Regions from separate parts of the Alloalcanivorax sp. genome, predicted to be linked through region 1. Evidence: predicted binding sites of a transcription regulator. Region 1 holds the regulator's gene; the other holds the start of a gene.
The links. Region 1 encodes sigma-54, which starts transcription at its own class of promoters, with help from an activator protein. Its sites were predicted from a motif close to TGGCACNNNNNTTGCTNT; they were not measured.
Positions count from the first base shown of each region.

Region 2: the regulator sigma-54 is predicted to act here: its motif matches at 4,016-4,033, upstream of ACEQZD_RS10665 (pilin).

Region 1 covers NZ_CAXPXK010000100.1:97,081-118,304, reverse strand. The annotation lists gene murA (UDP-N-acetylglucosamine 1-carboxyvinyltransferase) at 1-1,122, opposite strand, end outside; gene ACEQZD_RS12835 (BolA family protein) at 1,153-1,407, opposite strand; gene ACEQZD_RS12830 (phospholipid-binding protein MlaC) at 1,539-2,189, opposite strand; gene ACEQZD_RS12825 (KpsF/GutQ family sugar-phosphate isomerase) at 2,401-3,369, shown strand; gene ACEQZD_RS12820 (HAD family hydrolase) at 3,414-3,872, shown strand; gene lptC (LPS export ABC transporter periplasmic protein LptC) at 3,869-4,426, shown strand; gene lptA (lipopolysaccharide transport periplasmic protein LptA) at 4,401-4,991, shown strand; gene lptB (LPS export ABC transporter ATP-binding protein) at 4,993-5,718, shown strand; gene ACEQZD_RS12800 (RNA polymerase factor sigma-54) at 5,911-7,359, shown strand; gene hpf (ribosome hibernation-promoting factor, HPF/YfiA family) at 7,401-7,700, shown strand; gene ptsN (PTS IIA-like nitrogen regulatory protein PtsN) at 7,705-8,178, shown strand; gene rapZ (RNase adapter RapZ) at 8,199-9,053, shown strand; gene ACEQZD_RS12780 (HPr family phosphocarrier protein) at 9,050-9,319, shown strand; gene mgtE (magnesium transporter) at 9,391-10,755, shown strand; gene ACEQZD_RS12770 (BPSS1780 family membrane protein) at 10,752-11,690, opposite strand; gene ACEQZD_RS12765 (BPSS1780 family membrane protein) at 11,677-12,489, opposite strand; gene pmbA (metalloprotease PmbA) at 12,560-13,915, opposite strand; gene yjgA (ribosome biogenesis factor YjgA) at 13,968-14,504, shown strand; gene ACEQZD_RS12750 (cyclic nucleotide-binding domain-containing protein) at 14,656-15,120, opposite strand; gene tldD (metalloprotease TldD) at 15,120-16,583, opposite strand; gene ACEQZD_RS12740 (carbon-nitrogen hydrolase family protein) at 16,573-17,448, opposite strand; gene ACEQZD_RS12735 (YhdP family protein) at 17,441-21,224, opposite strand, start outside.
Region 2 covers NZ_CAXPXK010000087.1:387-8,866, forward strand. The annotation lists partial or broken gene ACEQZD_RS10645 (DUF1631 family protein) at 1-494, opposite strand, end outside; gene ACEQZD_RS10650 (alanine/glycine:cation symporter family protein) at 724-2,058, shown strand; gene nadC (carboxylating nicotinate-nucleotide diphosphorylase) at 2,051-2,896, shown strand; gene ACEQZD_RS10660 (glycine zipper family protein) at 2,990-3,349, shown strand; gene ACEQZD_RS10665 (pilin) at 3,467-3,949, opposite strand; gene pilB (type IV-A pilus assembly ATPase PilB) at 4,270-5,991, shown strand; gene ACEQZD_RS10675 (type II secretion system F family protein) at 6,027-7,250, shown strand; gene ACEQZD_RS10680 (A24 family peptidase) at 7,253-8,137, shown strand; gene coaE (dephospho-CoA kinase) at 8,260-8,480, shown strand, end outside.

The DNA.
Region 1 (21,224 bases):
GGCGCGCAGGTCGGTGGCCATCACCGGCGCGCCGGTGAGGCTGGCCACGCCGCGGCAGATGGCGGTGTTGCCCTGCACTTCGATGTCGGCGCCCATGCGGTTCATTTCCTGCACGTGCATGAAACGGTTTTCGAACACCGTCTCGACAATGGTGCCGGTGCCTTCCGCCACCGTGTTCAGGGCGGTGAACTGGGCCTGCATGTCGGTGGGCATGGCCGGGTACGGCGCGGTGCGCAGGTTCACCGACTTGGGCCGGCGGCCTTCCATGTCCAGGCTGATCCAGTTGTCGCCGGTCTCGATCTTGGCGCCGGCTTCCTTGAGCTTGTGCAGCACCGCGTCGAGCAGGCTCGGGTCGGTGTCCTTGCACTTGATGCGGCCGCCGGTGATGGCGGCGGCGATCAGATAGGTGCCGGTCTCGATGCGGTCGGCGATCACGTCATGGTGGCAGCCGCCCAGCTTGGGCACGCCTTCCACGGTGATGGTGTCGGTGCCGGCGCCGCTCACCTTGCCGCCCATGCGGTTGATGAAGTTGGCCAGGTCCACCACTTCCGGCTCGCGGGCGGCGTTTTCCAGCACCGTGGTGCCGTCCGCCAGCGCCGCCGCCATCAGCAGGTTTTCGGTGCCGGTCACGGTGACCGTGTCCATCACGATGCGCGCGCCCTTCAGGCGGCCGTTGGATTTGGCGTGTACGTAGCCGTTGGCCACCACGATCTCGGCGCCCATGGCCTCCAGGCCGCGCAGGTGGATGTCCACCGGCCGCGAGCCGATCGCGCAACCGCCGGGCAGCGACACCGAGGCCTCGCCGAAGTGGGCCACCATCGGCCCCAGCACCAGGATCGAGGCGCGCATGGTTTTAACCAGCTCGTAGGGCGCGGTGAGCTCCTGGATGGTGGTGGGGTTCACCTCCACGTTGAGCTTGTCGTCGATCACCACGTGCACGCCCATGCGGCCGAGCAGCTCGATCAGGGTAGTCACGTCCTGCAGGTGGGGCAGATTACCCACCGTGACCGGCTCCCCGGCCAGCAGGGTGGCGGCCAGGATCGGCAGCGATGAGTTCTTGGAACCGGAAATGCGGATTTCGCCGTCGAGACGCCGACCGCCAGTGATGATCAATTTGTCCATGGAGCTTCCTACGCGGAAAAGACGGTACGGTCAGGCAAGGCCCATTTTCTGGGCTTTTTCCCATTCGGCACGGGTAAAGGTCTTGATCGAGACGGCATGAATGGAGTTATCGGCGATCTGCGGGTTGATGCAGCTGTACACGAGCTGCTGTTTCTTCACCGGCATCAGGCCTTCGAAGGCATCGGATATCACGCGGATCAGAAAGCGGTCGCCTTCCCCTTCCACGGCCACATCGGCATCCTCGAAACCGGCTTCCACCAGCGCCTTCACGTCTTCCGATTTCATGATCACTCCTCGTTTCAATGAACGGGTAATGATACGCGAGGGCGCGGTGGCTTGTCATTGTGAGGGCCGGCCATCCGGCGGCCGGCGCTCCGGGGGCCGGCCATCCAGGGGCCGGCCGCCCGGCGGCGGGGTCAGGCGCCGCTGCCGGTCTCCACGTCCACTTTCTCTTCCAGGTCGGCGCTTTCCGCGGACCAGCTGTCGATCACCTTGTCCAGGTCACCGAGCTGCTGCATGGACTGGGCGAACTGGGCCCGGTACACGTCGCGCAGGTCCAGGCCGTTGACGTACACATTGACCACCTTCCACTGGTCATCGGACTGGAACAGGGTGAAGAACACCGGAATCACCTTGCCGTCGTTGGTGGTGCCTTCCAGCCGCACCCGGGCGTAGTTGCCCTTGCGGTCTTCCTCGCGCATCGGCAGCACGCGGATCTCCTGGCCCTGGTAAAGGGTCACGCCGGAGGCGTAGGTGTTGATCAGGCTGTTCTTGAACACTTCCAGGAACTCGTACTTCTGGTCCCGGCTGGCCTGGTCGAAGTGCTCGCCCATCACCATGCGGGTGATGCGCTTGAAATCCACCAGCGGCACCAGCTCCTCGCGGACCAGCTCACGGGCGTAGCTTTCGTCCTTTTCCAGCCGCTCGCGCTCGGCGTCGATACGGCTGGTCATCCGCTCCACGGTCTCCTGGACCAGATCGCGGGGGTCCTGGGCGGCCTGGGCGAAGCCCGCCGAGACCAGCATAAGCAGCGCCAGCGTGGCCGCGAAGCCTTGTTTGAAGATCATACGTCACTCCCTGTCGTGTCTGAGGATGCTAGTTTTTACGGCGTTCACTCCGAACTGTCCAGCCAAGGCCTCTACGAAGCACTTTTTGTGCGAGCGGGCCCAGCCCGCTCCCACAATCAATTGGAACATCCGAACGCTTAAGGGTTCCAAGGGCAGTCAGCGGCGCTTCGGCCAGTGTATAATCTCCGCCAGCGAGGAGACACGAATCATTATGAGTCATAACCACATCGCCACCGCCCGCCGTGTTCTGGACGTGGAAGCGCGCGCCGTGGCCGCGCTCGGCGAGCGCGTCAGCGACACCTTCGAGCAGGCCTGCGAGCTGCTGCTGGCCTGCAAGGGCCGGGTGATCGTGACCGGCATGGGCAAAAGCGGCCATATCGGCAGCAAGCTGGCGGCCACCCTGGCGAGCACCGGCACCCCGTCGTTCTTCGTCCACCCCGGCGAGGCGTCCCACGGGGACCTGGGCATGATCACCACCGAGGACGCGGTGCTGGCGCTGTCCAATTCCGGCGAAACCGGCGAAATCCTCACCATTATTCCGGTGATCAAGCGCAAGGGCGCGGTGCTGATCAGCATGACCGGCCGCCCCTCTTCGTCCCTGGCGCAGCTCTCCGACGTGCATCTCGACGTGGGCGTGGAAGAAGAGGCCTGCCCGCACAACCTGGCGCCCACCACCTCCACCACCGCCGCGCTGGCCATGGGCGACGCCCTTGCCATCGCCCTGCTCGAGGCGCGCGGCTTCACCGCCGAGGACTTCGCCCTCAGCCATCCGGGCGGCAGCCTGGGCCGGCGCCTGCTGCTCAAGGTCGACGACATCATGCACGCGGAAGAGCGCCTGCCCCGGGTCAACCGCGACGCCAGCCTGTCCGACGCCCTGCTGGAAATGACCCGCAAGGGCCTGGGCATGACCACCGTGGTGGACGACGACGGCCGCCTGATCGGCATCTTCACCGACGGCGATTTGCGCCGCACCCTGGAAAAGGGCCTGGATATCCGCCAGGCCGGCATCGCCGACGTGATGTCGCCGCGCCCGGTGACCATGCCGCCCGGGCACCTGGCCGCCGAGGCCCTGCAAATCATGGAGACGCGCAAGATCAACGGCCTGGTGGTGTGTGACGCCGACCAGCGCCCGGTGGGCGCCCTCAACACCCAGGACCTGCTGCGCGCGGGGGTGATGTAGTGACCTTGCTGGTGTCCAGCGCCGACGCGCGCAACCTGAAACTGATGGCCTTCGACGTGGACGGCGTGCTCACCGACGGCCGCCTCTATTACGGCCCCGACGGCGAAGCGCTCAAGGTGTTCAACACCCTGGACGGTCACGGCCTCAAGAAACTGGCCGCCAGCGGCGTCACCCTGGCGCTGATCACCGGCCGCGACACGCCCATGGTGGCCCGCCGCGCCGCCGAGCTGGGCATTCAGCACGTGATCCAGGGCCGCGAGGACAAGGGCGTGGCGCTGGCCGACCTGGCCGCCTCGCTGGGCGTGACCGCCCGCGAAACCGGCTACGCCGGCGACGATGAACCGGACGTGCCGGCCCTGCAGTGGGCGCAGATCGCCTTCGCACCGTCCAGCGGCCACGACTGCGCGCGGGCGGCGGCCGACCACGTGACCCGCGCCCGAGGCGGCGAAGGCGCGGTGCGCGAAATCTGCGACGCCCTTCTCGAACACCGGGGTGACGCGTGAAACGGCAGGGCCTGCTTAGCGCCTCCGGCATCCTGCTGCTGGGCTTGATCGTGCTGATGACCCTGCACGAGTGGGACAACCCTCTGGAAGAGGACCGCGAGGCGTTTCTCAACGCGCCGATGATCATCGCCGACCGGATCGTCGCCAAAGCCTACGACGAAGAGGACGGCCGGGTGCAGTACCGCCTGGTGGCGGATCACTTGGAGCAGTACGAACGGGACGCGCTCACCACCCTCACTGAACCGGTGTTGCGCATGGACAACAGCAACGGCCTGTGGACGATCCAGTCCCGCCGTGGTGAAGTGCGCGACAACGGTGACCTGATTGTCTTCACGGACCAGGTGGAAGCGCGCAGCGAAAGCAACGGCGTCACCCTGGACACCGAGGAACTGCAGTACCACAACGACACTAACCGCGTGGTCTCCCCCGGCGAGCTCGCCATGCGCCACCGCGACGGCCGCACCCGCGCCGGCGCCATGGAAAGCGATCTGACCAGCGGCGAAATGACACTCAAGCAAGGAGTGGTAAGTGAATTCACAGGCAGCACGGAATAGGTCCGCCCTGGGCAAGGCTCTGCTGGCTCTGGCGTTGACCGCGCTGACCGCCGGCGCCGCCGCCCAGCAGCCCACCGGCCCGGTGGAGGTGAGCGCCGATGAGGCCACCTTCGAACAGAGCGCCGGCACCGGCGTGTATCGCGGCAACGCCGAGCTGATCCAGGGCAAGCGGCGCCTGAACGCGGATGTGATCCGCCTGTTCACCGAGAACAATGAACTGATGCGGGTGGAAGCCACCGGGTCGCCGGTGCGCATGGTGGAAGGCAAGGAATTGAACGCCCGCGCCGACAAGCTGGTCTACGACCTGGCGCAGCGCAGCCTGGTGCTCACCGGCAACGCCCGCGTCACCCACCAGGGCAACACCTTCGAAGGCGCCAAGGTGGAGTACAACCTGGATTCGCGCCGCGTGGACGCCAGCAGCGAAGGCGACAAGCGGGTCCGTCTGGTGATCCCGGCCAAGAACGCCGAGCAAGCCAGCGAGGACGCCGAGCCGGAGGAGCAGGACAACGGCGAACCGGCCCAGGACGCCCCGGCCGCGCAACCCGACAATGCGGAGACCCCCTGAGATGGCACATCTGAGCGCCCATAACCTGGCCAAGAGCTACAAGAGCACCCGCGTCATCGAGGACGTCTCCCTGGAAGTGGAAGCCGGCCAGATCGTCGGTCTGCTGGGCCCCAACGGCGCCGGCAAGACCACCTGCTTCTATATGATCGTGGGCCTGGTGGCCGCCGACGCCGGCCGCATCGAGATCAACGGCAACGACATCACCCACCTGCCCATGCACGGCCGGGCCAAACGCGGCATCGGCTACCTGCCCCAGGAGGCGAGCATCTTCCGCCGCCTCACCGTGGAGCAGAACATCATGGCGATCCTGGAAACGCGCAAGAGCCTCAGCAAGGCGGAGCGCAAGGAGCAGCTGGAGAAACTGCTGCAGGAATTCCACATCGACCATATCCGCGACAGCATGGGCATGAGCCTGTCCGGCGGCGAGCGGCGGCGCGCGGAGATCGCCCGCGGTCTGGCCACGGACCCGGACTTTATTCTGCTCGATGAGCCCTTCGCCGGGGTCGACCCGATCTCCGTGAACGACATCAAGAGCATCATCCGCCATCTCAAGGACCGCGGCATCGGCGTGCTGATCACCGACCACAACGTCCGCGAGACCCTGGATATCTGCGACACCGCCTATATCGTCAGCACCGGCCATATCATCGCCGACGGCGACGCCGACACCATTCTCGGCAACCAGCAGGTGCGCGACGTCTACCTGGGCGCCGATTTCCGGCTCTAGTGGCGACAAAAGCGGCGGCGGGCGCCGCCGCGCCTTGCGCACCGCCCAAACCCTTGCATATAGTGGACGCCTTCCCGCCGCATCGCCCTACACCCTTCCGCCGGACAACACAATAGCTGGCATGATTATTGCTTAATTTCGATTGATGCTGCTATGCTCCAACCCTCGGGATCGAGCAACCAGACACGCAGCATGAAACCCTCCTTACAGCTTCAAATCGGCCAGCAGCTGACCATGACGCCCCAGCTGCAGCAGGCAATCCGCCTGCTGCAGCTGTCGACGCTGGACCTGCGCCTGGAGATCCAGCAGGCGGTGGAGACCAACCCACTGCTGGAAATTGAGGAAGGCGCCGAGGATTTCAGCGCCGATGACGGCGAGTACGACGCCGACGCGGACCTGGACGTGGAGCGCAGCGACGCCCTGGAAGACCTGGTGGACGGCCCGGTGGAGACCGACAGCGACTGGGACGACCTCTACGTGGGCCAGAGCAGCCCCGGCGGCGAAAGCGAGGACGCCGACGCCTGGCAGCAGCGCCACGCCAACCCGGACACCCTGATCAGCCACATGGAGTGGCAGCTCAACCTGACGCCGATGAGCGACCGGGACCGGGTGATCGCGCAGATCATCATTGAAGCCCTGGACGAGCGCGGCTTCGTCACCGTGCCCCTGGAAGACCTGGTCACCACCGCCCATAACGAAATCGCCGACCCGGACGACCCGGTGGAAGACGATGAAGTGGTGGCGGTGCTGCACCGGCTGCAACAGTTTGACCCGGTCGGCGTGGCCAGCCACGACCTGGCCGAGTGCCTGGGCGTGCAGCTGGCCCAGCTGCCCGAGGACACTCCGCATCTGGACCACGCCCGCGCGGTGCTGGCGCACCAGACGCTGCTGGAAAAACACGATTACGCCGGCCTGCGGCGCGCCCTGGGCGCCACCGAGGAGGCCCTGCTCGCGGCCATGGCCCTGCTGCGCGGCCTGGACCCGGCCCCGGGCCAGCAGATCGGCGGCGAGAGCGCCGATTACGCAGTCCCCGACGTGGTGGTCAGCGCCCACAAGGGCGGCTGGCGGGTGGCGCTCAACGAGGCGGTGCTGCCGCGCGTCAACCTCCACGCCCAGTACGCCCAGATGGCCCGCCAGGTCGGCGGCGAGGACGGCCAGTACCTGCGTAACTGCATGCAGGAGGCCAAATGGTTCCTGAAAAGCCTGCAAAGCCGCCACGACACCCTGCTGAAAGTGGCCAGCCGCATCGTCGAGGTGCAGCAGGACTTCTTCAACTACGGTGAAGAGGCGATGAAACCGCTGGTCCTGGCGGACATCGCCGAGGCCGTGGGCATGCACGAGTCCACCATCAGTCGGGTCACCAACCAGAAATTCATGCTCACGCCCAAGGGCGTGTTCGAGCTGAAATATTTCTTCTCAAGTCACGTCGACACGGACGGCGGCGGTGAGTGTTCCTCCACCGCCATTCGTGCCATCATTAAGAAGCTGGTCGCCGCCGAGAGTCCTCGCAAGCCGCTCAGCGACAACAAGCTGGCGAGCTTGCTGAATGATCAGGGGATCAAGGTGGCGCGCCGCACGGTCGCCAAATATCGCGAGGCGATGCGCATCCCGTCCTCGAGCGCCCGCAAGCGTTTGGTGTAGGCGCGCGGAGGATGGGTCTTAACGAGGTATAGGAGCCAGCCATGCAAATAAACATCAGTGGTCACCACCTGGATATCACCGACGCCCTGCGTGACTATGTGGACGAAAAGTTCGCCAAACTGGAGCGCCATTTCGATCAGATCACCAGCATTCAGGTGATCCTGTCTCCGGAGCCCAAATCCCACAAGGCCGAATCCACCATCCACATCTCCGGCGCCGACGTGTTCGCCACCGCCCACGCGGACGACATGTACGCGGCCATTGATGCGCTGACCAACAAGCTGGACCGGCAAATCCTCAAACACAAAGAGAAGACGGTGGACCGTAAACACGGTCATTAACCCTATGCGAGTACGTGAATTGCTCAGCGAAGACCGCACCTATAACGACGTGTCGGTCACCAGTAAAAAACGGTTGCTCGATCAGATCGCCCAGCTGGCCGCGGCCAGCTGCGGCGGCCTCAACGAGCAGGAAGTGTTCGACGCCCTGGTGGCCCGGGAAAAACTCGGGTCCACCGGCATCGGCGAGGGCATCGCCATTCCCCACTGCCGGCTGGGCCACTGCGAGGGCGCGGTGGGCCTGCTGTTGAAGCTGGAAGACGCGGTGGACTTCGACGCCGTCGACGGGCGCCCGGTGGATCTGGTGTTCGTGCTGCTGGTGCCGGAGCAGAACCCGGAACAGCACCTCAAGACACTCAGCCACCTGGCCAGCCTGTTCAACGACGATGACTACCGCAGCGACCTGCGACGGGCCCACAGCAACCAGCAGTTGTTCCAGGTGGCGGTGGAATCGGAAGCGGAACTACGCCTCGCGTCCTAGCCCTTACCGGTTGCCCCCTTATGAAGCTCACCATTCTCAGCGGCCGCTCCGGGTCGGGTAAAACCACCGCCCTGCAGGCCCTGGAGGACCACGGTTACTATTGCGTGGACAATCTGCCCCTGGGGCTGTTGCCCACCCTCACGGAACAGCTCGACACCGAGGAACACGCCCCCGAGCGGGTGGCGGTGGGCGTGGACGCGCGCAACCTGCCCCGCCAGCTGCTGGCGTTCAAAAGCATCATCAAGGCACTGAAAAACCAGCAGGTGGAGACCGAGGTGATCTTCCTCGACGCCGACCCGGGCACCCTGCTGGAGCGCTTCAGCGCCACCCGCCGCCGCCACCCGCTCAGCGACGACGACCGCACCCTGGCCGACGCGATTGAGTACGAAGCGCACCTGCTGGCCGACATCCGCATGCTCGCCGATCTGGTGATCGACACCAGCAGCCTGGACGTGCACACGCTGCGCAACCTGATCCGGCAAAGGGTGGCCCGCCGCGACGTCAATCTGTCGCTGCTGATCGAATCCTTCGGCTATAAAAACGGCCTGCCCCGCGACGCCGACCTGGTGTTCGACGTGCGCGCCCTGCCCAACCCGCACTGGCACAACGAGCTGCGGCCGCTGACCGGTCGCGACGAGCGCATCGCCGAATTCCTGCGCGGGCACCCGGAGAGCGAGCTGATGCTGGAAGACATTTTCCACTTTCTGAACCGCTGGCTGCCCACCTACGCGGCCAACGACCGCAGCTATGTGACGGTGGCCGTGGGCTGCACCGGCGGCCGTCACCGTTCGGTCTATATCACCGAGCAGCTGGCCCACCGGCTGCGTAACCAGGGCGTGCCCTTGCACGTTCGCCACCGGGAGCTGGATGGATGATTGAACAGGACCTGGCCATCACCAACAAGCTGGGCCTGCACGCACGCGCCGCCGCCAAGGTGGTCAGCGTGGCTTCGCGCTACAGCTGCAGTATTCAGGTGATTCACGGAGAACGCCGCATCGACGCCAAGAGCATCATGGGGCTGCTCACGCTGGGCGCCGCCAAAGGCACCACCCTGCGGGTGTGCGTGGACGGCGAGGACGAACAACCGGCCATGGACGAACTCACCGATCTGTTCCAGCGCAAGTTCGACGAAGGCGAGTAGGCCGCTTTTTTAAAGCTTTGATCCTCCGGTAATGCGCGGTGGTGTAAACTGGCGCGCCTAAGGAGGGAACCATGACCGCAGAACAAACCCGCCACCGCCGAAATCTGAAAACGGTCAACCGTGCCCTGGCCAGCGGCACCTTTTCGGAAGTGCGGCAGGTGCTCAACAACCTGCCCGGCGCCGAAGCCGCGCACCTGATCGAGTCCTCCCCGCCCCGCGAACGCGAAATCCTCTGGCAGCTGCTCAACCAGGAGCAGGAAACCGAGGTGCTGCAGTATCTCGGCGAGGAAGTGCGCGTGGAGCTGCTGCGCGACCTGCCCACCGAAGAGCTGGTGGAGCTGATCGAGGACCTCGACACCGACGATCTGGCCGACCTCCTTCAAGAACTGCCGGAACAGGTCACCAGCCGCGTGCTGGCCGGCCTGGACGCGCAGAACCGGGAACGCCTGGAACAGGTGATGAACTACCCGGAGGACACCGCCGGCGGCCTGATGAACACGGACGTGATCACGGTGCGCCCGGAGATCACCTTCAGCGTGGTGCAGCGCTATCTGCGACGCCTGGGCGATATCCCCAAGACCACCGACAACCTGCTGGTGGTCAACCGCAAGAACCAGTTCGTCGGCGTGCTGCCGCTGACCCGCGTGCTGATATCCGACCCCGGCACCTCGGTGCGCGAAGCGATGATCACCGATGTAGAAGCGATCCCCGCCACCCAGGACGCCCACGAAGTGGCCAAGCTGTTCGAACGGCTGGACCTGGTGACCGCCCCGGTGGTGGACGACAACGGCATGCTGGTGGGCCGGATCACCATTGACGACGTGGTCGACGTGATCATGGAAGAAGCCGAGCACTCGCTGATGGGCATGGCCGGCCTGGACGAGGACGAAGACACCTTCGGCTCGGTCTGGCACACGGTGCGCCGCCGGGCGCTGTGGCTGGGCATCAACCTGCTCACCGCCCTGGCCGCCTCGGCGGTGATCAGCCTGTTCGAGGATACCCTGGAGAAAGTGGTGGCCCTGGCGGTGCTGATGCCGATCGTCGCCAGCATGGGCGGCATCGCCGGCAGCCAGACCCTGACCCTGGTGATCCGCGCCATGGCGCTGGGACAGGTGCAGGCGGGCAACACCCGCTATCTGCTCACCAAGGAACTGGCGGTGGGCGCGCTCAACGGCCTGCTCTGGGCGCTGGTGATCGGCGCCACCGCCGCGCTCTGGTTCGACGACCCGAGCCTGGGCGTGATCATCGGCTGCGCCATGATCCTCAACCTGGTGGTGGCCGCCGGCGCCGGCGCCCTGATCCCGATGGTGATGAAACGGATGGGCATCGACCCGGCCCTGGCCGGGTCGGTGGTGCTGACCACCGTCACCGACATCGTCGGCTTCATGGCCTTCCTCGGTCTCGCCACCCTGCTCTACGCCAACCTGGTGGTCTAAGCGAGTTCGGGCGTCGCTTCCGGCTCATCATCCGCGCCGAAGATATCCCGGAACGAGGCGTACACCGACACCGTCAGCACCGCCATCAGGAACAGGCCCAGCACCAGCGCCAGCAGGCTCAGCAGCACCATGGCCAGCGCCCCGGAGACACCCGGGCCCAGCAGGGTGCTGGTCAGCACGAACAGCAGCGCGAGCGCGCCGCCCACCGCCAGCATCACCAGCAATACCACCAGGCTGTACCAGAGCATCGGCGCCCAGTTCTTGAGCACCGCGATCAGGCTTTCCCCCAGCGCCTGGAAGCCGTTGCGCCCGCCGAAGTACACCAGCGGCGCCTGGAACCAGATCAGCGCCATATAGGGCAGCGACAGTGCCGTCACCAGCAAGCCGGTGAGCGCCATCTTTGCGCCGTCCAGACCGGCGCTGATCTCCGGCACCGGCTCCAGGGCGTTGCCGAAGGCGGAGCTGAAGAAGGCGGCGATATCCGGGCCGAACGCCACCCACACCAGGGCCGCCATCAGCGCGGTGAAGCCGATCTGCAGCAGCAGCTGCATCAGCCCGGCGAGAAACAACGCCCCGGTGCGGTTGGAAAAGCCGGCGAACAGATCGCCGAACTCGAAGTCGTCGTCGCCCCAGCGCCGCCAGGCAAGATGGAACAGCCCCGCCGCCAGCACCGGCGAAAACAGGGTCGGCACGAAGCTGCCCAACACCGGCACGAACAGGCTCAACAGGCTGATGCCCAAAATCACCGCGAAGAACACCAGCACGGCCAGGCACCAGAGCACCCAGTTGGTGGCCACCAGCGACCAGGCCCGCTTCCACCACAGCCAGCCGTGCCCCACCGGACGGCGGCGGGCGCGGCCCACCGTCGCCTCGCCGGGGCGCGGCGTCTCCAGCAACGCCGCTTGTGGCCCCTGGTAGGGGTTATTCGGCTCCATGTTCGGCACCGTCGGCGGGGCTGGTAAGCACCTGCCGGAACGACACATAGTAAGCGCCGGCCAGAATCGGCATCACGAACAGCAGGCCCAGCAGCAGCGGCAGGGCCGCCACCATGATGATCAGCATCACCACGATGCCGTACACGATCATCGGCAGCAGGTTCTTCATGCAGGCGCGGAAGCTGACCCCCATGGCGCCGCCCAGCCCCATGCCGCCCAGCATGATCAGCGGCACGGCGAAGTAGAACAGGAACATCACCAGGGTGAACACGATCAGGAACAGCGGCAGCATGATCGCCATCATCACACCCATGCCGCTGCTCATCGCCTGCGGGTCCATGGACTGCAGCGACATGGAGCCGCCCATGAAAATCGCCATCAGACCGCCGACCACCAGCAAGGCGCCCAGGTAGACGCCGATCTGCACCAGCGCCAGCAGCAGCAACGGCCCGGTGCGCTCGGAAAAGCCGGCGAACAGATCGCCGAAATCGGAGCGCCCGTCGGTGGCGATACGGTGGAACAGCTTCACCAGCCCGGCGTACAGCAGGGTGGTGATAAAGGGCTGCGCCAGAGGCCCCAGGAACGGGATCAACTGCAGCCCCATGGTGATCACCATCACCAGCACCAGGGCGCCGATCACCACGCCCCAGTGGCCACTGAGCATTCTCATCCCCTCACCGAGCCAGCCCAGCGCCTGGCCCACGGTGACTTTGTGCGGACCGCCCAGCGTAAAGGTCCCCTCGCCTTGCGGGCTGGTCACGTTGGTTTCCGGTCCTTGGTAAGGATTCACTTCCGTCATGAATATTCCCCTGAGTTTCAAACGAATTAACAACCAATAGAAAAAATGGCGGGTGACGCCGCCGGCGACCTCAGGCGCCGGCGATTTTCATCGGGCTCAGCAACAGCGAGCCGCACGCGATATTGCCGCGGCGGTCCACGTCCGTGCCACTGCCCTGGATGCCGGCGAACATCTCCCCCAGATTCCCGGCAATGGTAAACTCCTGAAGCGGTTTGCGTATGACACCGTTCTCAATCCAGAAACCCGAGGCGCCCCGGGAGTAATCACCGGTGACCAGATTAACGCCCTGGCCCATCACCTCGGTGACCAGAATGCCCCGGTCGATGCGCCGCACCAGGGCGTCGAAATCCTCGCCGGTATCCGAGATCGACAGGTTGTGCACGCCGCTGCCGTTGCCGGTGGGCGCCATGTCGAGCCGGCGGGCGGCGTACAGGCCCAGCGCGTAGCGGCGCAGCACCCCGTCTTCCACGAACGCCTGGTCCCGCGTCGCCAGACCGTCGCCGTCGAACGGCGCCGAGCCGTTGGCGCCCGGCAGCAGCGGTTGCTCGCGCACATCGATGCCTTGCGGGAACAGCCGCTCGCCGAGCCGGTCGCGCAGAAACGAGGCGCGCCGGTAGAGGCTGCCGCCGCTGATCGCGGAGATAAAATGGCCAAGCAGGCCGGCGGCGATCTCCGGCGCCAGCAGCACCGGCAATTCGGCGGTGTCGGGGATTTCCGCGCCCAGCCGCGCCAGCGTGCGCTCGCGGGCCCGCTCACCGACCTGCTCGGCGGAGGCCAGCGAATCCGCGCGGCGGCCGGCGTCGTACCAGAAATTGCGCTGCATGCCCTGGTCGTCCTCGGCCACCACCGCGCAACTGCGCGAGTGCATGGTGCCGGCGTAGCCCTGAAGGAAGCCGGCACTGGTGCCCAGCACCCGCAGGCTGCTGCCGGTGGACACCGAGGCGCCCTCGGAATTGACGATGCGCTCGTCGTCGCGGGCCACCGCTTCGCAGCGCAGGGCGTCGTCGATGGCCTGCTCGGTGCTCAGCGCCCAGGGATGGTACAGGTCCAGGTCCGGTATCCGGTCGGCCAGCTGCTCGGGGCTGGCGATGCCGGCGTACTTGTCCTCTTCGGTGTGACGGGCGATGGCGCAGGCGGCGGCCACCGCGTCGCGCAGGCTCTGCGGGCTGTCGTCGGAGGTGGACGCCTGACCCTTGCGCTGGCCGAAGAACACCGTCACCGCCAGGCCCCGGTCGCGGTGAAATTCCACCGTTTCCACTTCGCCCAGACGGACGTCCACGGACAACCCCTGGGCCAGGCTCAGCTGGGCTTCGGCGGCGCTGGCGCCCTGGCGTTTCGCCTCTTCCAGCACCTGTGCCACGGTGTCGCGGGCGGCCCCCAGATGCTGCGGGCCGAGATTCGCTGTCACGCTGGCGTTTTCGGACATAAAATACGTTTTCCATTCAATGCATTATTGGAAGCGCTGCTTCCCTGGAATCATGACCGAGTATAACGATACCCCCGCCAGCAAAACACGCCGCAAGCAGGATATGCAGGCACTCCAGGAAGTGGGCTTGACCCTGATGGGCCTGAAACCGGAGCAGCGCGCCCGCCTGCCGCTCACCGACGGCCTCGAGAAAGCCCTCGACGAAGCGCGCCGCATCACCAACCTGGACGCCCGCCGGCGCCATGCGCTGTTCATCGGCCGCCTGATCTACGACGCCGACAGCGACGCCATCGTCAGCGCCGTGGAGGCCCTGCAGAACCCGCTGCGCCAGCAGCGCCTGCAACACTGGACCGAACAGATCGCCGCCTGCGACGGCCCCAAGGAGGCGGAGCCGGTGCTGCAGCAGGTGCTCACCGAATACCCGGAGGGGGATCGCCAGGCGCTGCGCAACCAGGCCCGCAACCTGATCAAGGCCCGGCCCGCCGACCCGGACGCCGCCGACGCCGACCAGCGCGCCCGCTTCAAGCGCGAGCGCAAACGCTTCCAGAGCCTGCTCAACGACCTCGAAAAGAACGCGCCGCTGTACTAATTGTGGGAGCGGGCCCAGCCCGCGAAAGGGAGCGAAGCTCCCGGCAGGATGCCAGAGACTCCTCTAAGGGCAGCACCATCAGCGTCTCTGGAATCCCGCCGGGTGCCTAGAGCCACCCTTTCGCTTGCAAGGCAAGCTCCCACAAGGCTGGCTAGCCCAGCGGTGGCATGAACTGGGCGAGGCGGGAAGAAGTCTGGCGCAGGTTCTCGCACAGGAGCCGGGCGATGTTCTCCATCAGCACGGCGGCGGCGCGCGGTTCCCGGCGGCGCAGCTGCTCGAAGCCCTTGCGGGTGAGCACCACCAGGGTAGTGTCCTCGGCGGCGCGCACCGTGGCGGAACGGGGCTGGTGATCCACCAGCGCCATTTCGCCGAGGGAATCGCCGGGGTTGAGATGGGCGATCACGGCCGCCCCACTGGCGTTTTGCGCCTTGAGGATGTCCAGGCGGCCGCGCACCACGAAACAGAGGAAGTCACTGCGGTCGCCCTCGCGGCAAACGGTGTCGCCGGCGGCGGCGCGGTTGACGAACACCAGCTTCTCCGCCACCGCCAGCTCGTCGGCGTTAAGACCGTCGAACAGGCGCATGCGCGCCAGGACTTCCGGCACCGACACCGGCATCAGGCCGTGCCGCCCACCGTCAACGCGTCCACCCGCAGGGTGGGCTGGCCGACGCCCACCGGCACCGACTGGCCGTCCTTGCCGCACACGCCGATGCCGGAATCCAGCGCCAGGTCGTTGCCGACCATGGAGATGCGGTTCATCACTTCCGCGCCGCTGCCGATCAGGGTGGCGCCCTTCACCGGGCAGACGATCTTGCCCTTCTCCACCAGGTAGGCCTCGCTGGTGGAGAACACGAAGCGCCCGGAGGTGATGTCCACCTGGCCACCGCCGAAGTTCACCGCGTAGATGCCCCGGTCCAGGCTGGCGAGAATCTCTTCCGGGTCGGATTCGCCGGGCAGCATGTAGGTGTTGGTCATGCGCGGCATGGGCAGGTGGGCGTAGGATTCGCGGCGGCCGTTGCCGGTGGGCGCCACGCCCATCAGGCGGGCGTTGGTCTTGTCCTGCATGTGGCCGACCAGCTCGCCGTTCTCGATCAGGGTGTTGTAGCCGCCCGGGGTGCCTTCGTCGTCGACGGTGAGCGAGCCGCGCCGGTCCGGCAGGGTGCCGTCGTCGACCACGGTGCACAGGCTGGACGCCACCTGCTGGCCCATCATCTTGGCGAACATGGAGGTGCCCTTGCGGTTGAAGTCGCCCTCCAGGCCGTGGCCCACCGCTTCGTGCAGCAGTACGCCGGGCCAGCCCGGACCCAGCACCACCGGCATGGTGCCCGCCGGCGCCGGTTCCGCGTCCAGGTTGAGCAGCGCCTGGCGCACCGCGTCGCGGGTCCAGGTTTCCAGCCGGCCGTCCTGGCGCAGCCAGTCGTAGGCCACCCGGCCACCGCCGCCGGCGCTGCCGCGCTCGCGGCGGCCGCCCCGTTCCGCGATCACGGAAATATTGAAGCGGATCAGCGGCCGCACGTCCGCCGCCAGGGTGCCGTCGGTGGCAGCCACCAACACCACGTCCTGCTCGCCGCTCAAACTGACGGTGACTTCCTTCACCGCCGGGTCCAGGGAGCGGGCCAGGCGGTCCATCTCCTGCAGCAGCGCCACTTTCATCTCGCTGCTCCAGCCGGGCAGCGGATCCAGCGCCGGATAACGGGCGGGCATGGTCTTGGCGGCGCCGATGCGCACCGATTGATCCTTGCCCTGCCGGCCGATGGCGGCGGCGGCGCTGCCCGCCTGGGTGAGCGCGTCCAGGGAGATGTCGTCGCTGTAGGCGAAACCGGTCTTGTCGCCGCTGACCAGACGCACCCCGGCGCCGCGCTCCAGATTGAAGCTGGCGTCGCGCACCAGGCCGTCCTCGAGAATCCAGGCCTCGTGGCGGCTGTGCTGGAAGTAGACGTCGGCGTAGTCGGCGCGCCCGGCCAGCTTGCCGCCCAGCAGGCTCTGCAGCTGGTCGGTGCCCAGTTGGGCCGGGGCCAGCAGAATGTCCGAGGCCAGGGAAAGCCGTTCGCTGTCGGAGGTCCGTTGGTTAGAGATCATAAGGACCGTTCACCTTGAATCGTTGATGGGTGTGCACCGGCAGGCCGGAGCGTACTTGATCGAGCACGGCGGGGTCGACGGTGCCGAACACCACGCCGGGGCGGTCCGCCTGGTCGCCTTCGGCGCCGGCCACCACCCGGCCCCAGGGGTCCACCAGCATGGAATGGCCGAAGCTGGCGCGGGTCTCGCTGTGCCGGCCGCACTGGTTGGCGCCCAGCACGTAGCAGCCGTTCTGCACCGCGCAGGCGCGCAATAACAATGCCCAGTGCGCGGCGCCGGTGGTGGCGGTGAAGGCGCTGGGATAAACGATAAGACCGGCGCCCCGGTCCGCCAGCACCCGCGCGTGCAGCGGAAAACGCAAGTCGTAGCAGATCGCCAGGCCCACCTGCAGGCCGGCGGCGGTGGCCACCACCGCCTGCTCGCCAGGCTCGAACACGTCCGATTCCCGGTAACGGCCCTGGCGGTCGCTCACGTCCGCGTCGAACAGATGCAGTTTGTCATAGAGAGCGGTGATCTCGCCGTCAGGGCCGGCCAGCACGCTGCGAGTGCGCACCCGGGGCGCCGGCACCGGTTCGCCGCCGGGCCGGGTCAACGCCGGGATGCTGCCGCCGATCACCCACAGGCCGAGGGTCCGGGCGCGCTCGATCAGCCAGCCGCACAGCTCGCCGTAGCGCTCGCCCAGGGCGCGGTAGTCGACGCCGTAGCCGGCGAAGTTCTCCGGCAGCACCGCCAGCTCGGCGCCGCCCTCGGCGGCGCGGGCCAGGGCCTCGCCGGCGGCGCGCAGGTTGGCGTCGGTGTCGGCGCCGCTGGTCATCTGCACGGCGGCCACGCGACAACGCGCCGTTGCGTCCTGCTTGTTACTCAAGAAAGCCCTCCGTCTCCTTCACCTGGGGATCCTGCCAGGGGCCGGATACCTGGTATGTGATGGTGGTGGTTTTATCCAGCTTATCACCCCAAAGGCGTTCCACCACAAAGATACCGGCGCACACCGCCGGCCCGGCGATGCAGCCGGCGTAGAGGTTACTGGACAGCGGCAGCGTCATGGCCACTTCCTGATTGAGGGTCTGCGCGGCCAGATCGGCCTGGCCGTTGATCTCGAAGGCGGCGGACGGCGATTCGATGGACACGTCGCGGGCGGTGAGCGCGGCGCCGTCGAACACGAAGTCGCCTTTGATCGAATCGCAGCTCAGCCCGTCCTGGTAGAGGTCGGAGAAATCCAGACGCAGCCGGCGCTGGATGTTGGCCACGTTAAGCACCCCCAGCACGCGCAGCACCGAGGTGCGCTTTTGCGGATCGGGAATCAGGCACTCGCCGATGTCGAGCCGGGCGTCGCCGGTCAGGGCCAGATAGTCCGGGCTCAGCGGCCAGTCCGGCCAGGACAGATCCAGGGTGGCGCGGGCGTCGTCGCTTTCCAGCAACACCGGCAGGCCCCAGGCGGTGAGGGTGTCCTTGAGATCGCCCGAGACCACACTGCCCTGGTAGCGGGTGCGCTGGCTGCCCGCTCCGGTCTCGGTCCAGGTGAGGTTGCCGTCCACCTGGACGCCACGCCATTCGCCGCGCAGGGCCTCGGCGCGCGCGCCGCCGTCCACCGGGCGGATGCGGGTGGACCAGTCGCCCAGCACTTCGCGCCCGATGCGGGCGTCGGTAAGGGTCACGTCCATCACCGGTACGTCCGTGGGCGACGGGCGCCGGCCGTTGTCGCCCGCCTCGCCGTCGGCGCCACCGGTGAGCGGATTATCCGGCAGCCGCAGCCGGCTGATGGACAGCGTCATCGGCCGGTCGCCCCGGGGCCGGTAGTTGGCGGGCAGGCGCAGCGTGCCGGCCAGAGCCGGCGCCGCCATATTGAATTCCCAGCCGCTCTGGTGGGGCGCGGCGATAAACCGGGCGTCGGACAGGGCCACGCCGAACAGGTCCAGATCGGCCACCGTGACCGCCACGCGGCGGACCAACGACGGCGACACGGGGCCACCGTCGCCCTGCCCGCCGCCTTTGTTCAGGCCCTGCACGAAGTCCAGCCAGTCGGCGGCCCTGGCGCGCTCCGCCCGGCCTTCGATCACCAGCCCCCGCTCGGGCAGCGCCGGCGGCGCCACGCCGCCCAGGCCCAGGGCGCCGGCGAAGTTGTCGCCGGTGCGGAAGCGGCCGCGCGCCACCTCGCCATAGTCGACGCTCAGGCTCTGCTCGCGGCCGGCGCGCCACACCAGCCGGCTGCCGCGCACGCTGCCGGCGCTTTTGCCCAGGGGCGTGGGGGCGTCCACCTTGACCCCTTCCAGGGTGGAACGCGCCTCCACGCGCAGCGGCATGCCCCGCCAGGGCATGCCCAGGTCCAGCTCCAGCGGCAACCGGCCGCTCACCGGCACCGGCCAGTCCATCCCCGACCAGTCGCGCAGCCGCGCCACCGGCAAGGCGCCGGTGAGCTGCATCTGGCTGTCCGGCCCCCGCGTCAGCCAGGAGCCGGTGAAGCGGCCGCCCAACGCCTTGCCCTCCAGGCGGGGCATGTTGATGCCTTCGCGCAGGTGGAAATAGACCGGCGCGGTGACATCGGTGACGGTGAGATCCAGAGACTCATTGGCCAGCGTGACGCCGTCGCCCCGGCCGTCGACTATCACCATCGGCTCGCTGCCGTTTTTGGTGAGCGGCAGATCCAGCAGCAGGTGCCCGCCCACCTGGCCGGCGCGGAACCGCCAGTCAAGCAGCCCGTCGGGCAGCTGCCCGGCGAGCGGCGTGTCGTGGAAAACACGGTCCAGATCGGTGGCCGGGCCCTGCACCTGCCCCTGGATCACCAGGTGCCGGCGCGAGGGGTCGTCCACCGCCGGCAGGTCCACGGTGACCCGGCTCAGTTCGCTGTCGAACAGGCGTCCACCGGCGACCTGGCCGCTGACTTCGCGGCCGTCGATCAGCACGTCCGCCTGAATGCCGGTGGCCACCGGCCAGTCGGGCAGGAAGGACAGGGCCATATCCCGGCCCTGGAAGCGCATCTGGAAGGTGCGGTCCTGCTGCCGTTGCGGGTCGATTTTAATCGGCCCCCGGTAGAGGAATCGGCCTTCGTCCAGTTGCCCGCCACGGAACGCCTGGGCCAGCCATTCACTGAGCGGGTCGGGCAGCCTTTCCATGGGAATGTAGTGCGCCGCCCGCGCCGCGTCGCCGTCGTGCAGGTCGGCGAGCAGGCGCAGCTCCGGCACCGGCAGGCCGTCGCCGCCCTCCAGCCGGAACATGGCGACGCCCCGGGCGTCGGCGTTGGCGGCCATCAGGGTGCCGGTCTCCACCGACCAGCGGCCGGCGTCGCTGAACCAGCGCAGCACGCCGTTGAACCGGGTGCTCAGGGGGTGATCGTAGAGCCGGGGCACGGTGAGCTGCAGCGGGTCGCCGTTGACGCGCGCCACGCCGTGGCGGGGGCCGCCGGCCACCCAGCCGTTCAGGCCGCGGGCGCCGGGCACCCGGTCCAGGGCGTCGGCGGCGAGGCCGGCGAAACGGGCCTGGATGGCGTCCACGCGGCCTTCCACGCCGGCCAGATAGAGCTGCTGCAGCACGCCCCGGGGCTGATGCTCGCGCAACCGGGCGCGGATGGTGCCCAGCCCCTCGGGCAGCACGAACGGCCACTCCGACAGTTGCCGGCTGAGCGCGTGGATCGCCAGGTCCTCGCCCTGGAAACGCCAGTGCGCGCCGCCTTCGGCGATCCGCCAACGGAGCGCCACCGGGCCCGGAGCCACCGCGCCGGCCGGCGTCTGGCCGCTCAGCGAGGTCACCGACAACTGGCCGTCGCCGTTGGGCCGCCGGCTCAGCTGGGCGTCCAGATTGATATCGGTGAGCGGCCACGGCTGGTCGCCGTCGGTAAGGGTGACGGACGGCGCGCCCAGGCGCACCTGGGCGGAGCGCACCTGGCCGCCGGAGATGGCGGTCCAGGCGCGCACCCGGCCGTCCAGCCCGGCCAGATCCAGCGGCCAGTCCCGCGCTTCGGGCAGCCACTCGTGCAGGCGCTCGCCGTTGACGTCCAGATAGCCGCGCGCATTGAGCTGGTCCAGGCTCAGCGGGTCGCCGTCCACGCGCAGGCGGGCGTCCACCGAGAACGGCCGGTCGCGGGCTTCCACCCGCACCGACACCGCATGGCCGTCACCGCTGTTGTCCACGGCCAGGGTCAGGGAGGACGCCGCCAGCGGCGGCAGGCCCGGCCAGTCCAGCGAGAAGCGCGCGTCTTCCACCAGAATGCGCTGCTGCCGGTAGAGCGCGCGCAGGCTGTCGGCCGGGTCGCCCTGCTCCCGGTCCTGCAGCGCTTCCAGGCCGCGCAGGCGGATGCCGCCGTCCTCGCCCCGGACCAGGTGCACGTCCACGCCCTTGATGCGCAATTCCCGCAGGTAGAGGTCGCGGTGGAACAGGGTGGGCAGAATCGACACGCTGGCGGACACCTGGTCCAGGCGCAGCGCCGGCTCCCCTTCCGCGTGCGGCAGGGTCAGGCCGCGCACTTCGAAGCGCGGGGTGAGGCCGTCCATGCTGCCGTCCAGCTGCTCGATCACGATGGCGAAGCCGAGATGCTCCTCGAGCACCGCTTCCAGCTCCTGGCGGTAATCGGGCACCAGCAGCATCAATTGGCGCGCCACCACCACGTAGGCCGCCAGCAACAGCACCGGAATCGCCACCAGCCACCAT
Region 2 (8,480 bases), on a different contig from region 1:
GGGTTGTTCCGTTCGGTGACGTCGACCTTGCTTTCGAACAGGTACTCGAGGCGGTGCTGGAAGGCGCGCAGGGCCTCGTCGTGGCCCTTGCGGGCGCGGCGGGCCAGGTTGTCCAGGGCGACAGTGGTTTCCAGCTCTTCGTGTTTGACCAACGCCAGATCTTCCACCGCCACCTTGCCGGTGGCGCGCTCCCGGTCGTCCGGGGTGCGGGCGCTGTCCTGGAACAGATTGCCCAGCGCCTGCCGGAAGCCGGTCTCCAGGGCGCCGCGCTGCAGGCGCAGCTCGCGCATGGCATCGAAGTAGCGGTCGCGCTCGCTGTCGGTCTCTTTCTCGGCCAGATCGAACAGGGTGTCGTCGGCGCCGTCGAGCATGTCCGCCAGCAGTCCGCCGGCGCGCTCGGTAATGCGGTCACGCACGCGCTCAAGCGGCCTGGGCAGGCTCAGCGCGCGGCCTTTACCGCCTTCCAGCGGCTTGAGGCGGGTAACTTTGGACATGGCACACACCTTGGCGGCGACAAACGTGAACTACGAAGCCCACTACGAATTTCCGTACGAAGAGTACCTTAGCACCGCCCTGTGCCGAGAAGTTTGAACCAATCCGCGATTCGGGGAATATCTGGTAACACCGTACAAAGAACCGCGATCGGACTCAATCTGAACCGCTTCCCCTCACCGGTCAATTTCCCTACTCTGGCTATTTTACGGTTGACGGGGCGTGAAGGGCATGACCGAATTTGTTGACCTCCTAAAACAGATCAGCGGCCTGCTGTGGGGCTGGCCGGCGCTGATCCTGATCGCCGGCACCGGCATCTACCTGACCATCCGCCTGACGTTCCTGCCGATCCGCCGGCTGGGCTTCGGCTTCCGCCAGATCGTGGCGCCGGCCACCGGGGTGGGCACCATCGGCGCCGGCGCGGCGCTGGCCACCTCGCTGTCGGCCACCATCGGTACCGGCAACATCGTCGGTGTGGCCACCGCGATCCACTCCGGCGGCCCCGGCGCGCTGGTGTGGATGTGGCTGATCGCCCTGGTGGGCATGGCCACCAAATACGCCGAGGCGGTGCTCGCCGTGCACTACCGGGAAAAAGACAGCCTCGGCCAGTACGTGGGCGGCCCGATGTACTACATCCGCAAGGGGCTGGGCGAGAACTGGGCCTGGCTGGCGCTGCTGTTCGCGGTGTTCGGCATGGCCGCCGGCTTCGGTATCGGCAACACCGTGCAGGCCAACTCCGTGGCCCACGGCCTCAACGACAGCTTCGGCGTGCCCACCTGGGCCACCGGCCTGACCCTGGCGGTGCTGGTGGGCCTGGTGGTGCTGGGCGGCATGAAGCGCATCGCCCGGGTGGCCACCTTTATCGTGCCGTTCATGGCGCTCACCTACCTGCTGGCCGGCCTGTTCGTGCTGGCCGACCACGCCAGCGCCCTGCCCGCCGCCATCGCCCTGTGCTTCAACGACGCCTTCACCGGCACCGCCGCCGCCGGGGGCTTCGCCGGCGCCGCCGTGAAAGAGGCGATCCGCTTCGGCATGGCGCGCGGTATCTTCTCCAACGAAGCGGGCCTGGGCAGCGCGCCCATCGCCCACGCTTCCGCGCACACCGACCACCCCGCCCGCCAGGGCAGCATCGCCATGCTCGGCACCTTTATCGACACCATCGTGGTATGCTCCGTCACCGGTTTGGCCATCGTCGCCACCGGTGCCTGGACCAGCGGCGAGGAAGGCGCGCCGCTCTCCGCGCTGGCGTTTTCCAGCACCTTCGGCACCCTCGGCAACGCGGTGGTGGCCTGCGGCCTGGCGGTGTTCGCCTTCACCACCCTGCTGGGCTGGAGCCTCTACAGCGAGCGCTGCACCCAGTACCTGTTCGGCGACAAAGCCCTGCTGCCCTTCCGGATAGTCTGGGTGCTGGTGGTGCCGGTGGGCGCCATCGTCGGGCTGGACCTGGTGTGGGCCCTGGCGGACATCATGAATATTCTAATGGCGGTGCCCAACCTGATCGCGCTGCTGCTGCTGGCGCCGGTGGTGGTCCGTCTGAGCAACGAGTTCTTCAAAACGAATGGATAAAGACAGCACCCTGCCCCACTACGTCGGCGACCACCTGACCCGCGCGGTCGCCTTCGCCCTGGAAGAAGACCTGGGCGACGGCGACCTCACCGCCGGCCTGATCGCCGCGGACGACACCGCCACCGCCACCATCCTCACCCGCGAGGACGCGGTGCTGTGCGGCACCGCCTGGGCCGAGGAAGTGTTCCGCCAGCTCGGCGGCGTGAGCCTGGAATGGCACGCCAAGGACGGCGACCGGCTGGCCGCCGGCGACGTGTTTTGCACGCTCACCGGCAACACCCGGCGCATCCTCACCGGCGAACGCACCGCCCTGAACTTCCTGCAGACCATGATGGCCACCGCCACCACCGCGCGCCGCTACGCCGACGCCGTGGCCGGCACCCGCGTGACCGTGCTCGACACCCGCAAAACCCTGCCCGGCCTGCGCGCCGCGCAGAAATACGCGGTGCTCTGCGGCGGCTGCCAGAACCACCGGGTGGGCCTCTACGACGCCTTCCTGATCAAGGAAAACCACATCACCGCCTGCGGCTCCATCACCGCCGCCATCCGCGCCGCCCGCGAACAGGGCCCCGGCAAGAAGATCATCATCGAGGTGGAAAACCTGGACGAGCTGCGCGAAGCCGCCGCCCTCGCCCCGGACCAGATCATGCTGGATAACTTCACCCCGGAAATGCTGGAAACCGCCCTCGACCTGGCCGGCCAGAGCGCCCTGGAAGTCTCCGGCAACCGCACCCTGGACGACGTCAAAAACCTGCCCGGCGCCCGCGACCTGTTCCTCTCCGCCGGCGCGCTCACCAAGCACGTGCAGGCCATCGACCTGTCGCTGCGGCTCGGCTAAGGGCCGCCTCGCGGCCCCGTCACCTTCCGAACCAAGCCGTGCTATAAAAGGTCCAACGCACTGAAGCACCGGCCAACCCGGCAAGGAGGCACCATGCACCGCATCGCCCTGATCACCCTCGCCGCCCTGCTTACCACCGCATGCGCCTCGTCCAAGCGCGTGGTGGTGGACAAGCAAGGCATCGACGAAGCCCAGTACCAGCAAGACCTCACCGACTGCCGCGCCATCGCCGACGAAGTCAGCACCGGCCGCGACGCCGCCGAAGGCGCCGCCGGCGGTGCCATCATCGGCGGCATCCTGGGCGCCATCTTCGGCAACTCCGGCACCGCCGGACGCATGGCCGGCGGCGGCGCCGTGATCGGTGCGGCCGGCAAAGCCGGGGACGCGGAGCAGGAGAAAAGCCAGGTGGTTAAGAACTGTATGCGGGGGCGGGGTTATCGGGTTTTGAATTGAATGTCGTTTCGGCTATTGGTGACAGCGCTAAGCTGAACTCTTCATCAAGAAACAGCAAAAGAGCGCCCTCAAGGAAGGCGCTCTTTTCTAAAGATAGCTTCTTATCCAGCTATCAGGTTATCTGCATTGGGCAGGAGCATACTGAGCTGGCAAGGTACCAGCGGTAGGACCGTTGAGTGCTGTGCCAGTAGGAGCCGGGCCAGCAGAAACACTGCTACATTGCCATGCAAGAGAACCATCTGCGGACTCATACGGGGTCAACACCAAAGTTTCAGTATCAATTGTATCGTTAACATTGTTGCCGTAGGTGACGGTGATCTCGCCGTTGGCTACATCAAGACTACTAACGTATTGGCCCTGAGTATCGGTTGCCGTTGCAGACATTCCTGCTGCTGTGCGGTCTGCCGGTACGGTACCAGTGTTCAGATAGCTTTCAGTAATGGCAGTTTTAGCTCCAGCAGCTAAGCTAAGACCTTCAGAGACCTGAGACCGAATCGTGTAATCCTGGTAAGCAGGAATCGCCACGGCCGCCAGAATACCGATGATCGCTACTACGATCATCAGTTCGATAAGCGTAAAACCCTTCTGCACTTGTTTCATTTCGGAATCTCCAGAGTCGAAACTTTATTATGTGCTCACCCCCGAGGCGAGCGCCTGCGCTGTGACTATGCAGCTATTGGGCCAACTTTCACGCGCCGGGTTTGCGGCTCTGGAGGTCACTTTCCCCACCAAACCGCTGCCGTTTTTTGTCAGGCGCTGACAAAGAGCGTCACCCTTTGTGACCCTTTATGACCAAATCCGTCAGTTAAGGTGGCAATGCAACTAATGGAGCCAACCCCTTGATCGCAGGCTCTTTACAGTCGCAAGGAAGGCTGCCAATCTGCTTCGGGGGTAAGTATAAATAACCATGATCACTTCTTATGAATAGTTCCGCAGCGTCTTTAAGCGGCCTGGCCCGCCGTCTTGTAAAGGAAGGCCACCTTTCCATGGAAGCGGCACAGACCGCCGCCGCCGAAGCGCGGCAGGCGAGGGTCGCTTTGGTTCACCATTTGGTGGCGGGCGGCCATGTTAGCGCCGCCGTGGTGGCACGTTCCGCTGCGGAGGAGTTCGGCGATCCCCTGATTGATCTGAACACCTTCTCTAAAGAGATGATGGTCAAGGACATCGTCGACCCCAAGCTAATCACCAAACACACCATTCTGCCGCTGCTGCGGCGTGGCAGCCGGTTGTTCGTGGCGGTGTCCGATCCTACCAACTTGCCGGCCCTGGAAGAGATCCGCTTTAACACCGGCCTGAATGTAGAAACGGTGATTGCCGAGGACGACAAGCTGCGGCGTTGGATTGATCAGCTTGAGTCCGAGCAGGACGGCAAGGCGTTCGACAATCTGGATGATGATCTGGACAACCTGGAAACAGCCAGTGCCGACGCCGATGCTTCAGGAGCGGAAGACGCGGCTGCGGGCTCCGATGACGCGCCCATCGTGCGCTTCGTCAACAAATTGCTGCTGGATGCCATCAAGGGAGGCGCCTCGGATCTGCACTTCGAGCCCTATGAAAAGACCTACCGGGTGCGGTTTCGTCAAGATGGCATTCTGGAGACGGTGGCCAAGCCACCAATCACCACCGCCAGCAAGCTGGCCGCCCGCCTCAAAGTGATGGCGCGCATGGACATTTCCGAGCGCCGGGTACCGCAGGACGGCCGGATCAAGCTTAAGATTTCCAAGACCCGGGCCATCGATTTCCGGGTCAACACCTGCCCTACCCTCTACGGCGAGAAGATCGTGCTGCGGATCCTGGACGCGGAAAGCGCCAAGATGGGCATCGATCACCTGGGTTACGAAGAAGACCAGAAGAAGATGTATATGGATGCCCTGAGCAAGCCCCAGGGCATGATTCTGGTCACCGGCCCTACCGGCTCGGGCAAGACGGTATCGCTCTATACCGGCGTGAACATCCTCAATACGCCGGAACGCAATATCTCCACGGCGGAGGATCCGGTGGAGATCAACCTGGAAGGGGTCAATCAGGTCAATGTGAACCCCAAGCAGGGCATGGAGTTCTCCACCGCCCTACGTGCCTTCCTGCGCCAGGACCCGGATATCATTCTGGTGGGGGAAATCCGGGATCTGGAGACCGCCGAAATCGCCGTAAAGGCGGCGCAGACCGGTCACTTGGTACTGTCGACGTTGCACACCAACAGCGCCCCGGAGACGCTGACCCGGCTGCGCAATATGGGCGTGCCCTCGTTCAACATCGCCACCTCGGTGATTCTGATTATCGCCCAGCGGCTGGCCCGGCGGCTGTGCGAGCACTGCAAGGAGCCGGTGGATGTACCCAGGCAATCGCTGGTTGAGATGGGTTTCACGGACGAGGACATTCAATCCGGGTTTACTGTGTACGGCCCCAGCGGCAAAGGCTGCGAGAAGTGCAAAGGCGGCTACAAGGGGCGCGTGGGGGTTTACGAGGTAGTCCGCATCACCGACGGCATTGCGCGCATCATTATGGAGGAAGGCAATTCCATCCAGATCGCCGACCAGTGCCGCAAAGAGGGGTTCAACGATCTGTACCGTTCCGGCCTGATCAAGGTTATGCACGGCGTCACCAGTCTCGAAGAGGTGAGCCGCGTGACTAGCGGGCACTAAACTATTATAGGTTTCGGTAGGTCAGGGTTTCGACTATGGCAAAAACAGCGACAGCACAAAAACCGGCTACCTTCACCTATGAAGGCATCGACCGCAAAGGCAGCCGGGTCAAAGGGGAAATTACCGGCAAAGGCCCCGCACTGGTGCGCGCCGAGCTGCGCAAGCAGGGCATTCAGGCCAAAAAGGTGGTGAAGAAAAGAGAGATCAACCTGGGCGGCAAAAAGAAAGTCAAGCCCATGGACATTGCCCTCTTCACTCGCCAAATGGCGACTATGATGAAAGCCGGCGTACCACTAGTGCAAGCTTTTGAGATCGTATCCGATGGTCTGGAAAACCCATCCATGCGTGACGTGGTACTGAAACTGAAAACAGACGTCGAGAGCGGTAACAATTTCGCCGGGGCGCTGCGTCAGCATCCACGCTTGTTCGACGACCTATACTGCAGTCTGATTGAATCCGGCGAAGCCTCCGGGTCCCTTGAAACCATGCTGGATCGAGTGGCGCTGTACAAAGAGAAAACCGAGGCGTTGAAGCAGAAGATCAAGAAAGCGGTGAAATATCCCATCGCGGTGGTTTGCGTAGCAGTTGTCGTCACCGGCATTCTTCTCGTAAAGGTAGTCCCTACTTTCCAGGAATTATTTGAGGGATTTGGAGCAGAGCTGCCAGCCTTCACACAGTTTGTTATAGGACTTTCGGAAGGACTGCAATCCAATTTTCTAATGATCTTACTGATCGGTGTAGCTCTAATCATTGGCTTCACCGAGGCTCGTAAGCGATCGCAAGGTTTTCGTGATGCTGTGGACAGAGCATTACTTCGTATTCCAGTGGTCGGGCCGATCACTCATAAAGCCACAGTCGCACGCTTTGCTCGCACGTTATCCACGACGTTTGCTGCCGGTGTGCCCCTGATTGAAGCGCTTGATGCCTGTGCTGGGGCCACCGGTAACGTGGTTTATCGCAAAGCAGTACTTCAGGTTAAAGAAGACGTAGCGACCGGTCAGCAGCTTCAATTCGCCATGCGCTCCACCGGTGTCTTCCCGGCGATGGCATTGCAGATGACGGCCATCGGTGAAGAATCTGGCGCACTTGATGCCATGCTCGCTAAGGTAGCCACCTACTACGAAGACGAAGTGGATAATTTGGTCGACGGCCTGACCAGCATGCTCGAACCACTCATCATGGCCATCCTTGGCGTGTTAATCGGCGGCTTGATCATCGCGATGTACTTGCCCATCTTCCAGCTCGGCGCGGTGGTTTAACGGTGCTGCTTCTCGACTACCTGGCGGCCAACCCGGCCGCCCTGATCCTGGTTTGCGTGCTGTTCGGCCTGCTGGTGGGCAGCTTCCTGAATGTGGTGATTCACCGTATTCCCAAGATGATGGAGGCCACCTGGCGTCAGGAGGCGCGCGAGTTGCTGGAGCAGCCCCCGCCCAAAGGGGAAGAGACCCCGCCCATCTTCAACCTGGTAACGCCCGGCTCCCACTGCCCGCACTGCAACCACCGCATCCGCTGGTACGAGAACGTGCCGGTGGTGAGCTGGGCGCTGCTGAAGGGCCGCTGCAGCGGCTGTAAGGCGGCGATCAGCAAGCGTTATCCGATCATCGAGCTGCTTACCGCCCTGGTGGCGGGCCTGTGCGCCTGGCGCTTCGGCTACGATCCCTGGTTGATCTTCATGCTGTACGGCAGCTTTACGCTGCTGGCCCTGGCGGTGATTGATCTGGATACCACCCTGTTGCCGGACGATCTTACCTATCCGCTGCTGTGGGCGGGCCTACTGGCGGCGGTGCTGGGCATCTCGCCGGTGAGCCTGTCCGACGCGGTGATCGGGGCCATGGCCGGCTATCTGGCGCTGTGGAGCCTGTACTGGGTGTTCAAGCTGCTCACCGGCAAGGAGGGCATGGGCTACGGCGACTTCAAGCTGCTCGCCGCCCTGGGCGCCTGGCTGGGCTGGCAGTATCTGCCGGTGGTGGTGCTGCTCTCCTCCGTGGTGGGCCTGGTGTTCGCGGTGTCGATGATGGCCAGCGGCAGTGTGAAGCGGGATCAGGGGATTCCGTTCGGGCCCTATCTGGCGATCGCCGGGTGGATTGCGTTGCTCTGGGGTGAGGCGATTGTGAGCTCCTACCTGGGGCTGTTTAACCTCGGGTAGCGGTCAATCCCACCGAACGCGCTTCTCTGGTATCCTGCCGGCCGGCTTTGCCGGCCTTTCGCGGGCTGGGCCCGCTCCCACAAGGCCCGCACCCACAAACACGCTCAGATTGCGGAGTCCCTATGTTTGTTGTCGGCCTGACCGGCGGTATCGGCAGCGGCAAGACCGCGGCCACGGATCATCTGGCGCGGCGCGGTGTGACCATTGTCGATGCGGACCTGGCGTCGCGGGCGGTGGTGGCGCCGGGCGAACCGGCGCTGGACGCCATTGTCGACCGGTTCGGCGCGGTGCTGCAGGACGACGGCAGCCTGGACCGCCGCGCGCTGCGCGATATCGTGTTCAG